DNA from 2 places in the Streptosporangium sp. NPDC050284 genome. Region 1 is predicted to be linked to the other one. Evidence: riboswitches for the same ligand, from Rfam matches in the RefSeq annotation. Region 1 holds a riboswitch; the other holds the start of a gene.
The links. A riboswitch is a leader RNA that binds a small molecule or an ion and turns the genes downstream of it on or off. The one in region 1 is predicted to bind cyclic di-AMP.

Region 1 (7,281 bases):
CGACACGCGTCACAGGGGCGACCATGCCGTCTTCCTCCAGCCTAATGCTTCTCTCCAGCTCTCTTACCGGTTGTGGTCGTAAAGGCACGAGGAAAAACCAGGGGGGCCATCAGGTGATCATCATCGTCGCCGTAATACCAATGCCGCACGGCTTCCGCGCCGCCGCACCATCGACCTCCCGGCGACGAAGTCCCTGCTGAAGGGGCTGTCCGCCGGGATGAACAACACCTTGCCATGGAGCCTGAGATCGCCGCCGGTGACTTCATCGCGAGAATGCCCTCCGTCGGCAGAACGCCCGGACGGGGAGCCGCTCGCTTCATCACCCCGGTGTGAACCGATGTGACACAAGTGTATGGAACAAGACGGATCTTCAACACTTTCTTGCCAAGAGTACGACCCACTCCGGCACGGAGTACATAGTCGTAGACCGTATAACCACCAAACGCGATGCACTCCTCAGACAACCTCGCCAACACCGGGCGCCCCGATCCGGATCCGTAAGAAGGACTTCACCGGCTGCCCCGAACACACGGCGGAAGGCGAAGAAGAGAATCCGGCGCGGGGTCACCGAGGATGCCGGAGGCGCGCGGCACCGGCCATTCGGCGAGTAGTGCGCGAACCCCCGACGGGGACGGATCCGGCATTGACCCCTCATAGGACACCTGGGGCGGACGTGAGCCCGTTGTGGGCAACGTACGCGAATATTCCGGCGAGCGGGTCGAGAGTCGGTCATAACTTCCCCCGCGTTGCTCAGGGCGCGGCAAATGGTTTTGAGGCTTCCGCACCCCTCGGCCCCGAGCCTCTTACGGGCCCCTAAGGACCCCCGTTTTCTCACCCGCGCACGAAAACGGGGCCGGCGGTTGAACCGCCGGCCCCGTTATTCAGGGGACTACTTGATCTTGACGACGACCGTCCCCGCCACCTTGTCGTGCAGGGCCTGCTGCAGTGGCTTGTCCCACAGCAGCCACAGGACGTTCACGAGACTGAAGATGTTGAAGACGAAGCCCACGAAGGGGATCCAGCTCAGGAACTGCGGGCCGAAGAACACCCCGGCGCGCTTGACCGCCATGTCGGAGCCGAGCCCACCGGGCGGCAGGGCGCCGCCGACCGGCACGACCTTGATGCCCATGACCATCTTGCCGACCGTCTGGCCGCCCCTGCTGAGCATGAGGAACTCGTAGGCCATGTAGATCGACGCGCTGATCAGTGCGACGAGGAGCGTGGCGAGGAAGGTCCCGCTCCCCTCCGTGACCGTCGTGCCGTTGAAGGTGGGGGCGGTCACGAGCATCGCGGTCAACACCGTGGTGACGATGACCCCCGGGATCGCCAGGATGATCACGTCAATGAGCCTCGCCAGGAGACGCTGCCACCACTCCGCGAGCGGGGCGGGCGCCCCGGGAGGACCGCCGTACGGCTGACCGTAGCCCTGCTGCCCGTACGCGGGCTGCTGGCCGTAGCCCTGCTGGCCGTAGTCGGGCTGCTGCCCGTACGACCCCGTCCCACCCTGCTGGCCGTAACCCTGCTGCCCGTAGTCGGGCTGCTGGCCGTAACCCTGCTGCCCGTAACCGGGCTGCTGGCCGTAACCCTGCTGGCCGTAACCGGGCTGGGACTGCTGCCCGTAGCCGGACTGCTCGTGGGACGCCTGCTGGCCGTAGCCCGGCTGCTGCCCGTACGACCCCGTCCCACCCTGCTGGCCGTAACCCTGCTGCTGCCCGTAGTCGGGCTGCTGACCGTAACCTTGCTGCTGGGACGCCTGCTGGCCATAGCCCGGCTGCTGCCCGTACGACCCTGTCCCACCCTGCTGGCCGTAACCCTGCTGCTGCCCGTAGTCGGGCTGCTGGCCGTACCCCTGCTGCCCGTAACCGGGCTGCTGGCCGTAGCCCTGCTGCCCGTAACCCTGGCCGTAGCCGGGCTGGCTCTGTCCTGGGCCGGTGTTCGGCTGTGAGGCCTCCGACCGATATCCCATGACCGTTACGTCGGGATCGAGTTCGCCAGCGGCTCGACCCGCGTTGTGCTGTCCGTAATCCGGGTGCCCCGACGGTGTGCGATCGCGGTCGGGATCATCCTGTGGATACGGCGGCTGTCCGGTGCTCACCGCGTCACCTCACTTAGACTGCGCATGTGGCAAATGTCAGACGCACATGCTTGCTGCTGCACAAGGTATCGACATAGGTATCGACAGTCACCTTTCCGATCAGTCAGCTCTAAAGTCATCACAGTCGGGCTCACGTGTCAGGTGGAGCAGCATCCGGGTGTTTCCCAAGGTGTTGGGCTTGACGTGCTCCAGATCGAGAAACTCCGCCACACCCTCGTCGTAGGAGGCGAGAAGCTCCGCGTAGACCGCGGGGGCGACGGGCGTGCCCTGGATCTCGCGGAAACCGTGCCTGGCGAAGAAGTCGACCTCGAAGGTGAGACAGAAGACCCGGCGCAGGCCCAGCTCCGCGGCCGTGCGGATGAGGGCGGAGACGATCCGGTGGCCGATTCCCATCCCGCGACGGGTCGGATCGACGGCCACGGTGCGGATCTCGGCCAGATCCTCCCAGAGGACGTGGAGAGCCCCGCAGCCGATGACCGCCCCCTCCTTGTCGGTGGCGACCCAGAACTCCTGAACGTCCTCGTACAGGGTGACGGTGGCCTTCTCCAGCAGGCGTGGGCCGACGCCGCCATAGGTGTCGACGAGCCGCCTGATCGCGCGGACGTCCGGAGTCCGGGCACGACGGACCGAGACCTCGGCGACCTCTACGACCTCGGCGACCTTGATCGCCTCGGGCAGGGGCGGGTCAGGCTCCGCCCCCTCGGGTCCCGCGCGTCGCTCCCCGCCGCTCGGGGTGCGCACGACCGGCACGGGAGAATGCTCAGCAAGCTGCTCCATGACCGTTCAGCGTACGTCCTCACCGGTCTTCAATTACGGCTCCTCCTTAACTCGCGGCACACCCCCCTCACATGACCGCCGGTAATCGCTTTACCACACTGGGCGCGCGGCATCTCACGTGTGCCACAGCTCACCTTTGGTACGGTCCCGGACCTGGGAAGACCTTCGCCACGCCCCCACCAGGGAGGTAAAGGCAGCGTAATGGCCATGTTGATCATATTGGCGTGTGATCTTTCCGTGACACTTCGGTTGCGAAACCTCCACTGAATTCGCAGTTCTGGTTGAGCAGGAACCACGGGTGCACTAATCTCCGTGCTCGATGTCAGAGACGTAAAAGCCTGACCCGCCGAATCCCCCACCACGGGGAACCGGGGACCCACCACGTCCTTCGGGGTGAATCCGAGTGCCACCGGCGCACTCGGTAGGGCTGCCTCCGGCCCGAACCCGTCAGCTAACCCGGTAGGCGGCCGAGGAGAGGAGCCCGTTGGTGAAGCGCGAGCGCGACCGCGGAGGAAAGAACGCGGGCGACGACGCCCGCCGTCGAGAACGCGCGCCGCGCGGGCTGCGCCGCCGTATGGCGGTCATCGGCCTGGCATTCGCCACCCTCACTCTCGGCACGCCGCTGGTCGCGGCCACCGCCGACCCCGAACCCAGCCTCCAGCAGCTGGCCAAGCAGGCCGAGAAACTGCACGAGGAGATCGGCGTCCTCGCCGAGCGATACAACGGCGAGCGGGTCAAGCTCAGGCAGGCCCAGCGGGCCGCGGAGAGCGCCGAGAAGATCCTCGCGTCGAGCGAGTCGGAGCTGGCCTCCCGCCGCACCAAGGCCACCCTCCTGGCGCAGAGCACCTACATGTCGGGCGGCCTGAACTCCGGGCTCGCCTTCACGCAGGCGACGGACCCCGACACCTTCCTCGATCAGGCCACCACCAACTACGCACTCCAGCAGCAGCAGAGCGAGGAGGTCGCCCAGGTCGCCCGGGCGATCGAGGCCGCCGAGCGGGCGAAGGCCGGCGCCAAGGCGAGGACGGCGGAGGTCAAGGAGCTCCTGGCGGAGATCGACGGCAACCGGACCAAGATCGAGCGTCTGGTCGCGCGGGTCGAGAGCGACCTGTTCAGCGAGGTGCGTGCCAGGGCCGTCGGCAACAGGGGCGCCCGGGTGAAGACCAACGTGCCCATCGTGGGCAGCGGCAAGGCCGCGGAGGCGACCCGCTGGGCGCTCACCCAACAGCTCAAGCCGTACGTCTGGGGCGCCGAGGGTCCCAACTCCTTCGACTGCTCCGGGCTGGTCATGTGGGCCTACCAGAAGGTCGGCATCAGCCTGCCGCACTACACCGGTGACCAGTGGACCGCCGGCACCCACGTTTCCAGGAAAGAGTTGCGCCCGGGAGACCTGGTCTTCTTCTACAGCGACCTGCACCATGTCGGGATCTACATCGGCGCGGGTCTGATGGTCCACGCGCCCCGGACGGGTGACGTCGTCCACATCACCACGATCGACAACCGGCCCTTCGTCGGAGGCGTCCGCATCGCCGCCTGAGCGTGCCCCGCCCCGCCCTCCTGCCCGCACGCGTGCCCGGCCCGACCTGCCGGGCACGCGTGCGGTGCCGTGTCAGATCAGGCGACGGCGGGCGGCCCAGGCGACGGCCTCGATCGCCGTGGCGACACCGATGCGGTCGCAGATGCCTCTCAGCCTGCGCCTGACGGTCCGCCCGCTGATGTCGAGGCGACGCCCCACTCGATCAACCGTGACACCCTTGGCGAGCTCAGCCAGCAGCACGAGGTCGTCATCGCTGAGACCGATATCGCTCATGCCCAGAGGGCCGTCGCCATGGCGTGAATCCACTTCTGGATATGCCACCAAGAGTCACTCCCCCCACTCTGGAAACCGGGTGCGAGACGCCGGAAATGAATACCGTCCGCCAGGAACGGTAAACGCCTCGTTCAAAGGTCGTCAAGTTCTGCTCTTCATAGCGCGCGTCCAGTATTGACATAGTAGGCGCTACATGAAGTACTCATGATATGTCAGTGCCTTTGCGGCTATGTCATGACCCGTCCTGGGCGCGAGCCGGTAGGCACCCCTGGCTGCGGCGATCGAAGTCCCGGCAGAACAAGATTTTGCGGGGTCCCCGCCTCGCCGGGCACGTCGGAGCCGGTCCTCCGGAGATCCGGACCGCCCACATTTTTCGGTAAAAACCGATCTCTTCCCGATACTCTTCGGCCAGCACGACCATCCGCTACCTTGACGACACACCACGAAAAATACGGAAATATGAGGGTCAAGGAAGCAGCTTCACGACATTCGCGAAGTATCACGCGATGACGGTGGGACGCGAAAGCGATATTGGACGTGCTGGAAATGGATTTCCGCCCCACACGGAAAGGCGGCCGACATTACGTGGGCCCATGGGAGCGACGGCCGTTCCCGGCCCCCCGATCTCGTCCCGGCCGCCGATCTCGTCCCGTCCGTCCCGGCGTCGGCCCCGTGGCACTCACGGCGACACCGCATGAAAACGGCGTGGGGGGGGGGGGGGGGGGGGGGGGGGGGCCCCCCCCCCCGCGCGCGGGGGGGGGGCGGGCGCGGGGGGGGGGGGGCGCCGCCCCCCCCCCCCCCCCCCGGCCGCGGCGGCCCCCCCCCCCCCCCCCCCCCCCCCCCCCCCCCCCCCGCGCGGGGGCGGGGGGGGGGCCCCCCCCCCCCCCCGCCACCGTAAGATCCCTGCGTGTCGCCCTTCGCCGGGCTCAGGCGGTCGGCTTGACCAGCGGGAACAGGATGGTCTCGCGAATGTTCTTGCCGGTGAAGGCCATGATGAGACGGTCGATCCCGAGCCCCATGCCACCGGTGGGCGGCATCGCATATTCCAGGGCCGTGAGGAAATCCTCGTCAAGCTGCATGGCCTCCGCGTCGCCGCCCGCGGCGAGCAGGGACTGCTCGGTGAGGCGGCGGCGCTGCTCGACCGGGTCGTTCAGCTCCGAGTAACCGGTGCCCAGCTCGGTGCCGAAGCCGATCAGGTCCCACTTCTCGGTGAGGAGGGGGTTGTCCCGATGGTTGCGTGCCAGCGGGGAGGTCTCCAGCGGATAGTCCATGACGAACGTGGGCTGAATGAGCGTGTGCTCGACGAGGGCCTCGAAGATCTCCTGGACCAGCTTGCCCTGACCCCACTTGGCGTCCCAGTGGATCTCCCGCGCGTCCGCGAGCTTACGGACGTGCTCCAGGGGCGTCTCGGTGGTGACCTCCTCGCCCAGCGCCTCGGAGACCGACCCGTACAGGGTGATCCGCGGCCACTTCGCCAGCCCGAGATCGACCTCCTGGCCCTGGTGGACGACGACGGAGTGGCCGAGGGCGGCCAGCACGGCCTTCTGGATCATCCGCTGGGTCAGGTCGGCGATGTCGTTGTAGTCGAGATACGTGCCGTACGCCTCCAGCATCGTGAACTCGGGGTTGTGGGTGGAGTCGGCGCCCTCGTTGCGGAAGTTGCGGTTGATCTCGAAGACCTTCTCCAGGCCGCCGACCACCAGCCGCTTGAGGTAGAGCTCGATCGCGATCCGGAGGTAGAGCTCCATGTCGTACGCGTTGATGTGGGTCCTGAAGGGCCTGGCCGTGGCTCCGCCGTGGATCGGCTGGAGCATCGGCGTCTCGACCTCCAGGTAACCCTCCTCGTGCCAGAAGTCGCGGACGGCCCGGACCACGGCACTGCGGGTGTAGGCCATCTTCCTGGCCTCGTCGTTGACGATGAGGTCGACGTAGCGCTGACGGACCCGCGCCTCGGGGTCGGTGAGCCCGGCGTGCTTCTCCGGCATCGGGCGCAGGCACTTCGACGTGATCGCCCAGCGGTCGGCGAGGATGGACAGCTCGCCCCTGCGGGAGGTGATGACCTCGCCCTCGATGCCAACGTGGTCACCGAGGTCGACGTCGCGCTTCCACGCGGCGAGGGACTCCTCGCCCACCCTGTCCAGGGAGACCATGATCTGGAGATCGCCGGAGCCGTCGCGGATGGTGGCGAAGCAGAGCTTGCCTCCGGTCCTGGACAGCATCACGCGGCCGGTGACACCCACTTTGTCGCCCGTCGCGGTGTCAGCGGAGAGATCGGCGTATTTCTGGCGGATCTCGGCGTTGGTCGCGGTGCGCGGGAAGTTCACCGGATAGGGGTCGACGTCCTCGGAACGGAGGCGGTCGAGCTTCTCCCGGCGTACGCGCATCTGCTCGGGCAGATCCTCGGCGGGGGTGGTCACGTCATCGGTCACAGTTCCAAAGGGTACCGATGCGGCGAACCTCGTGAGTTCGCCCCGTCCGGCACCGGGAGGGGACTCTCCCGGTGCCCCGGCGTCCTCGGACGGTGTCGCCGGTGGCGGATCGTCCTCGAAAGGACGTCGCGGTGGCGGATCAGGCTCGGAGGGTGCCGCGGTGGCAGATC
Region 2 (7,281 bases), on a different contig from region 1:
GCTCGGCCCGGAACCTCGGAAGGCGTCGAGGGTCTCCTCCGACTCCCACCGCTCGTAGACGTTGATCCGGCCGGTGTCCACGAGGTCGGCGCCAAGCGTGAAGTCGAGGCAGCCGGACGCGGCGCGGGCCTGCTCGATCACGCTCACGCATCCCTTGAGGTAGTCGTCACGGGCATCGGGGGCGACACGGATCCAGCCGGAGATAATGATCATGCCAGCAGGGTACGGCCCGCCACTGACAGAACCGGCTCCACGGGCACGCGTGCACCCTTTCCGTGTTGTCCTGGCCCCCACCGCCCCTCCTCGTCGGTCGCGTATATACGCGTATATAAAGGTGTCCGCCTTCCGCACCGGTCGCGCATTCCAGACGTCGATCCTTCCGCACCGGTCGCGCATCTCGGGCGTCGATCTTTCCGTGCCGTTCGCGCATATCAGGCGTCCGCCGGGCACGTAGGATTCGACGGCTGGGCAGGCGACGACGAGGACGACGAGGACGACGAGGACATGGTGTGAGCTTTGATCTCGGGGTCTGGTTTGCGGCCGGGCCGATCACCGCGCGGGAGGCCCTTCTTCGATATCTCGCCTGGGACGAGAGCGGAGCCGCACCCGGTGAGCCCCGCCCGGAGGTGGCGGCCTTCTACGAGGAGCTGACGGCGCTCTTCCCCGACCTGACCGTCGAGAACTACGGCGCCTCACCGTGGTCCGAGCCGCTCACCGTGGGCGAGGACTTCGTGCTGATGAACGCGGTCTTCCCACGGGCGGGGGAGGTGTGCCGCGTGGTCCTGGAGATGACGCGGCGCCACCCCCTGGTGCTCTTCGAGCCTTAGCTCTCCGGCTTCGTGGGCCCGCCCATTACCCCGAGACTCACGGCGCCCTCGCGAACGCGGCCTGTAGCCCCGAACGGTCTCGTTGAGCGTTGAGGGGTGGCACCCGCTCGGCCCTGTTCCCCTCTGTACCGATAATTTTTGCCTGGACCAGGGCAGAACTGTCCCTCGGGATGGTTGACAGGCCAAAATTGATCCGTGGTCAGGATCGGATCGGTAGAGATGAGCGATTGCGAGCGTGAGAGACTCCCGCCAGTTCTGGGCCAGCTGTTCGCCGATGGGGGAGAAGGAGCCCACGAAGGTGAGGGGGACGGGGGCAGGAGGCTTTCGGTGGAGTTGCCGCCGGGGGACGTGGTGTGGCCCGACCCCGGTTACGCTCAGCTCGCGGTCCGTCGCCGTCCGGCGTTCTGGCTGAGTGAGGTGACGGTCTCCGGCGAGTACTGGGCCCGGCTGAGGGCTCAGCACGAGCAGTCGGGCCTGTGGCCGGTTCTGCTGGAGGACTCCGTCCAGCCCTGGTCGGCCGGCCAGATCGCCCCTGACACCGCCGCTCAGATCGACAACTACAACGCCGCCGCGTTCATGGCCGAGGTGTGGTCCGACTGGATCGCGAGGGCGACCCTGGACCAGCTCGAACTTCTCGACCCCTACGGTCCCGAGTGTCCGGGCCCGGCGCCCGGGGGAAGGCTCGCCGCCGATCCCGGTGTGGTCGCCGACTGGTACGCCGGGTTGGTGGCCGAGCGCAGGACCCCGCTCGGGCTCGTCGCGGTGGAGCGCGGGGCCGACGCCCTGGCCGTGATGGGCTGGCAGGGCGCCCTGAACCACAACGAGTGGATGGTCCCGCTCGCGGCCGTCGTACGGAGCTGGGAGGAGAGGTTCGGGGTGCGGGTGGTCGGGATGGGTTTCAACACCCTCGACCTCAGCGTCGCCGCGCCTCCGACGACCTCCGAGCACGCCCTGCACGTCGCGGCGGAACACTGGACGTTCTGTCCCGACAGCATCATCCAGGGGGCGGGGACCCTCATCGACTACGCCGAGCAGATCAAGGGCAGGAACGCCTGGTCGTTCTGGTGGGACTGACCGGACGGGGATGACCCGGGGGCCCATCCCGGATCTCGGGGAGGAGCTTCGTCCGGCGGGACGGGCTGTCGGCCGCCGGTGGAGGCCCCCGCGCGGGTCCGGGGGCGGGGGTTCTCGCGGCGAATGACGGCATGGGGAAGGCGTTCTCGCTGGTAGGGCGGGTGCCGACCTGGCGGGGCGATCGATGGGGCTTCCTTGAAGCTTTTAGGTAGATCTTCTGGGTTTTTCGTGGTGTTTGCTTTGCTTTGTCCGATTTGGTGGGTAGTGTCCACTGTTATCGGTTGGCGACCTGCCCTTCACAAGAGGAGGCGGCCGGCCGACGTCGAATCCCGAGGGCCCGCAGGGCTCCGGAGCCGGGGAACCAATTTTCCGGGGTGAATCCGCCGCGAACGCGCGGCGGTAGGGCAACTCCACCGCCCGAACCCGTCAGCTAACCCGGTAGACGAGATGGAGAGGAGATCCCCTCATGGATCACCGCGTCACCACGTCGGTGGACCCACTGTCCGCACCGACCACCTGAACTTTCACGCCGCCCCCCGCCCCTCGACCCGCCGCGCCTGATCGCGGCATCTTCAGGACCGTGCTCCGCGTAGCGATCGGCTGATCCGACTACGCCACCTTTTCCGATGAGCGCGTCCCCGCCGGTGCACCCCTTCGGTGTTCGCACACGGCCGCCCCGTTCCCTCGTGAAAGAGCCCTTTCTCCATGCACCCCTCCTTTGGTATGCACAAGAACGACCTGAACAAGCCCCGTCCGGGCGAGCGACCCTCGTACAGGAACACCTCCCTCGGGCGCGGCCTCGCCGCGGCCCTCACGGCCGCGAGCCTTCTCCTCTCCGGCGGTGTCGCCCTGGCGCTTCCCGCCTCCGCGGCCCCCGCCTCCACCCGCCTCGCGAACGACCCCGCGGCCGCCGCGCCCGCCGGTACCGAGGCCGTTCTCCTCCAGGGTGCGACCACGGCCTCCTACTTCTGGGACGACTCCTCGGGCCGGGCCGGTGACACCGGACTGCCCGCCAGCGGCAAGCCGATGCAGAAGGGCATGATCGCCAGCCCGAGCTGGCCCCTGTTCACCGAGGGATACGTCCTCTACAAGGGCAAGAAGGCGAAGTTCTTCGTCGGCGACCGCGGCCCGGGTACCCCCTCCAACCGGGGCATCATGATCGACATCGACGCCAAGACCTTCGCCGACCTGACCGGCGGCACGTTCAACTCCCGCACACTCGGCGTGGACGGCAACGGGGGCATGGGCCACATCGACATCCAGTACGTCGTCACCAAGTGGGGCAACGGCACGGGGATCAAGAACCACCCCGTCGCGTTCTCCACCGGCGCGTGGAACCGCAGGGACACCAGCCCGGCCCAGCCGCCGACGACCGTCTTCGCGATGGCGAGGAAGCTGGGCATCGGCCTGCAGACCCAGCTGGTGAGTGCCGAGGCGCGGCCCTGGCTCGGCAAGCCCAAGGTCATGGTCGAGCACGTCTCCGAGCATGTCCCCGACGGCGTGGCCGCGGAGAAGAACTGACCCCGACGGCGCGACAGCCGGGAAGAACCGGCCTCCGCCACCGCCACCGTCCCCGGCGGCGTGGCGGCCCAGAAGAACCGACCCCTCCGTCACCGTCCCCGAGGTGCGGAGGGTTCCGGTGCGGTCCGCGCCTGTCGGGGCGCGAACCGCAGCGGAGGATCAGACTTCGAGCTTCTCCTCGATGCCGCGCAGGCTGTGCCGGGCGAGCGCGAGGTTGGCCCGGCTCCGGTCGAGGGCCAGGTAGAGGAACAGCCCTTTACCGCTCCGGCCCGAGATCGGGCGGATCACGTGATACTGCGTGCCGAGCGTGATGAGGATGTCCTCGATGCCGTCCTTGAGGCCGAGCGACTCCATGGTCCGCATCTTCGCCCTGACGACCTCGGTGTTACCCGCGGCCGCGACCTGGAGGTCGAGGTCCTTGGACCCGCCGAGCGCGCCGAGCGCCATTCCGCTGTTGTAGTCGACGACGACCGCGCCGATGGCGCCGTCGATCGCCATCATCTCCTTGAGCGAGATGTCCATGTTGCCCATTACTGTCTCCGATCACTGGGATATCGATGTGCGTGAGCTGACGGCGGCGAGTCTGTCCGCCGTTTTGCGGCCCTCCAGCCTGAGCAGCCCGAGATTGGTCCCCGGGCGTGCCAGGACTGTGAGAACGATCTTGGGTCCGGCGGCGTAGAACGCCGCGTAGCCGTTGGTTCCGGAGATCAGCGTCTCCTCGAAGGCGCCCTTGCCGGCGATGCCCGTCATCCGGCGGCTCAGGGCGAGCACCGCGGAGGAGAGCGCGCCCGTCTGCTCGATGTCGTTTCTCAGGTCGCTGGCTATCGTCAGGCCGTCGACACTGCACGCGATGCTCCCGTCCACGTCGGGTACGCGTTCTCGCAGCATCGCCATCTCACGGCGTATCTCCTCGCGCAGTTCCACCGGCATCCTCCTTCCGATCAACTTCAGCGTCCGTAGCCTTATCGGCATGTGACCGGGCTCAAGTCATTGCCTCCAATGCGTTCCTGAGCCGGATGAGCAGGTTGACGTCGGCCGGGTCCCCGTTCGCCCTGGGGATCCGCTCCGACGTCTCCACGGAGCCCGTCCCGGCCGCCGGGATCTCCGTGGCGCCCTTCGTCCGCCTGGGCAGCGGGTCCGGCGCGGCGGGGGCCTCGGCCGGACCGGGCTCCGGGACGCGGAGCAGCCCGGAGGAGGCGAGCTGTCGTACGGCGAGCAGTACCGAGTACGCGGGACGGCCCAGCTTGCGCGCCAGTTCGGCCGGGGTCGCGACGGAGTCGGCGCCGACGAGCACCTCCCACTGGAGCGCGCTCAGCACCACCCGGTGGGCGTCGATGCGCTCCACCGGGACGACCGGGAGCGTGTCCAGTTCCGCGGACGGCCAGATCTGTTCCAACTGCGCCTTCCTCCGCTCGCACTCCCGGAGCAGGCCGGTCGCGTCGAAGTACCACTGCGGTCCGAGCCAGTGCCGCTCTCCCCGCCGGAACCTGGGCCGGTGCCCGGTGGCCCGCAGCAGGAAGTACGCGGCGTCGAGCACCGTGCTGAGCACGCAGAACTCCAGCTCACCCCTGGTGAGCAGGCCCTGGACGATCAGCCGCTCGCCGCCCGTCGGCTGGGGCTCCCGCGACTCCCGCGGCTCGGGAAGGGGCGCGGGGTCCGGTCGCCTGCGGGTGGTGGCCTGCCTGACCTGCCGTACGGCGTGGGCGGATATGCCGCGGCAGGCGCCCAGCAGGTCCTCCAGCCGAGGGGCGGACGCGCTCTCGGCGTAGGTCACGCGGCCGTCGGTGAGGTAGATGACCCCCGCCTTGCCGAGCCGCAGGGATCCGGTGGCGTGGTCGCCGGCGAGCCCGCTGAGGATGTTCTCGACGCTGGGCATGGGCTCACGTCGATATCAGGCGGCCGGAAAGGGCCTGGAGGCGGTGGCGGGCCAGTGCCAGGTTCGAGCGTTCCAGATCGAGCCTGACGTAAATGACGAGCGGGCCGTCGAACGGCGTTTCCAGCGGCTTCAGTAAATGGTGTCCGCCGTCCGTGGTCACGATCATGTCGTTGATCCGGACCGTGCCGCCGGGCACGGTGACGGCGAGCCCGTCGAGCGTCGCGCGCAGGGTCTCGCTCAGCCCCGCGGCCGACCTCTCCACGTCGGTGTGACGGCTCGCACCGCCGGCGGCCACCGCGGTCCCGCTGGTCTGATCGATGAGGATCGCGTCCAGGGCCCCGGGGATGGCCATTACCTCGGTGAGACAGTCTTCGATTCCGAGCACGTGCTCTCCCTTGCCGACGACTTCGAACGTCGCCCGGTCAGCGTAGGGAAAACCCTCGGAAACCACTCTCTCCGACTGGGGGTTTCATGGGAGAAGGGGGAGGATTCACCACCCCGAGGGGAAGTTATGCACCCCGGATGGAAATCAACCCTTTAGTCCTCGGCGATGAGTGCCTTTTCGTCCGGCTTGAAAATGAGAATGTTCTTCACATAGGAATTCACCGCGGCGGGCAGGCCGACATCGGTCCCCGCCTCCTCCGACATGTACCAGCGGTGGTCGAGCACCTCATGGAAGAACTGCGCGGGCTCCAGCTTGCCCCGCATCTCCTGAGGGACGGCCTGCACCGTGGGCTGGAAGACCTCGGCAAGCCAGCGGTGGGCCACGATCGCCTCGTCCTCGTGGCGAAGACCGTGTGACACGCGGAAGGAGTCGAGGTCGTTGAGGAGGCGTCTGGCCTGGTTCTCCTCCACGTCCAGGCCGGTGAGCCGCAGCAGCCTGCGCTGGTGGTGCCCGGCGTCCACGACCTTGGGCCTGACGATGAGCCGCCCGGTGCCCGCCTTGCGGCGGACCATCATCTCCGCGACGTCGAACCCCAGGGAGTTCAGCCGGCGGATCCGCTGGTCGATCATGTGCCAGTCGACCTCTTCGATGATCTCGTCGGAGGTGAGCTCGCTCCACAGACGGTGGTAGCGGCGGCAGACCGAGTCGGCGACCTGCTCGGGGTCGATGGAGGAGTGCAGCAGCCCGCCCGCCTCCAGGTCGAGCATCTCGCCGAAGATGTTGGTGTGCGCCACCTCGATGTCGTACAGCCGCTGCCCCTCGCTGATCATGGGGTGCAGTTCGCCCGTCTCGGCGTCGACCAGATAGGCGGCGAAGGAGCCCGCGTCCCGGCGGAACAGGACGTTCGACAGCGAGCAGTCGCCCCAGTAGAAACCGCTGATGTGCAGCCGTACGAGCAGTACGGCGAGGGCGTCGAGCAGTCGGTTGAGCGTCTCTGGGCGGACCGTCCCCGACATGACCGCGCGGTAGGGCAGCGAGAACTGCAGGTGCTGGGTGATGAGCGCGGAGTCGAGCGGCTCGCCGTCCGAGCCGGTCCGCCCGGTGACCACGGCGACCGGCTCGACGGACGGGGTGTCCATCCGGCTCAGGTCCCACAGCAGGCGATACTCGCGCTTGGCGTAGTACTCGCTGATCTCCTTGATCGCGTACACCTTGCCCGACAGGCGGGCGAAGCGCACCACGTGCCGGGAGATGCCGCGGGGCAGGGAGACCAGGCGGTGCTCGGGCCACTGCTCCAGCGGGACGTCCCAGGGCAGGCGGATGAGGTCCGGATCGCTCGGCGCGCCGGTGAGCTGCAGGGGCATGGGGTCAGTCCTCGCGATGGGGAGTCCGGCGGTGTGCCGGACGGGCAGGTGGTCGCGCCGCGGTCAGTCCTCGCGGCGGGGAAAGGTGGGCGGGTCGAGGGCGCGCCGGACCACCGAGGCGAGCTGCTCCTCGGTGAGCACGCGGGGCTCGCCGACGCTCCTGGCCCGCACGTAGACCTCGCAGAGCCACTCCAGCAGCCTGGTCGCCTCGAAGGCGCCGTCCAGGTCGTCGCC

Region 2: linked by a shared signal. The riboswitch ahead of ACIBH4_RS14510 (hypothetical protein) and the one ahead of ACIBH4_RS31480 (NlpC/P60 family protein) in region 1 are both predicted to bind cyclic di-AMP.

Annotation. Positions count from the first base shown of each region.
Region 1 covers NZ_JBITIZ010000016.1:106,572-113,852, reverse strand. The annotation lists gene ACIBH4_RS31490 (RDD family protein) at 890-1,966, opposite strand; gene ACIBH4_RS31485 (amino-acid N-acetyltransferase) at 2,195-2,761, opposite strand; cyclic di-AMP (ydaO/yuaA leader) riboswitch at 3,207-3,354, shown strand; gene ACIBH4_RS31480 (NlpC/P60 family protein) at 3,360-4,409, shown strand; gene ACIBH4_RS31475 (LuxR C-terminal-related transcriptional regulator) at 4,482-4,682, opposite strand; gene lysX (bifunctional lysylphosphatidylglycerol synthetase/lysine--tRNA ligase LysX) at 5,609-7,111, opposite strand.
Region 2 covers NZ_JBITIZ010000005.1:267,559-274,839, forward strand. The annotation lists gene ACIBH4_RS14495 (antibiotic biosynthesis monooxygenase family protein) at 1-213, opposite strand, end outside; gene ACIBH4_RS14500 (hypothetical protein) at 510-827, shown strand; gene ACIBH4_RS14505 (DUF4253 domain-containing protein) at 1,155-1,901, shown strand; cyclic di-AMP (ydaO/yuaA leader) riboswitch at 2,212-2,361, shown strand; gene ACIBH4_RS14510 (hypothetical protein) at 2,607-3,422, shown strand; gene ACIBH4_RS14515 (hypothetical protein) at 3,582-3,953, opposite strand; gene ACIBH4_RS14520 (roadblock/LC7 domain-containing protein) at 3,966-4,346, opposite strand; gene ACIBH4_RS14525 (hypothetical protein) at 4,405-5,298, opposite strand; gene ACIBH4_RS14530 (roadblock/LC7 domain-containing protein) at 5,303-5,683, opposite strand; gene ACIBH4_RS14535 (DUF4032 domain-containing protein) at 5,836-7,047, opposite strand; gene ACIBH4_RS14540 (class II aldolase/adducin family protein) at 7,111-7,281, opposite strand, start outside.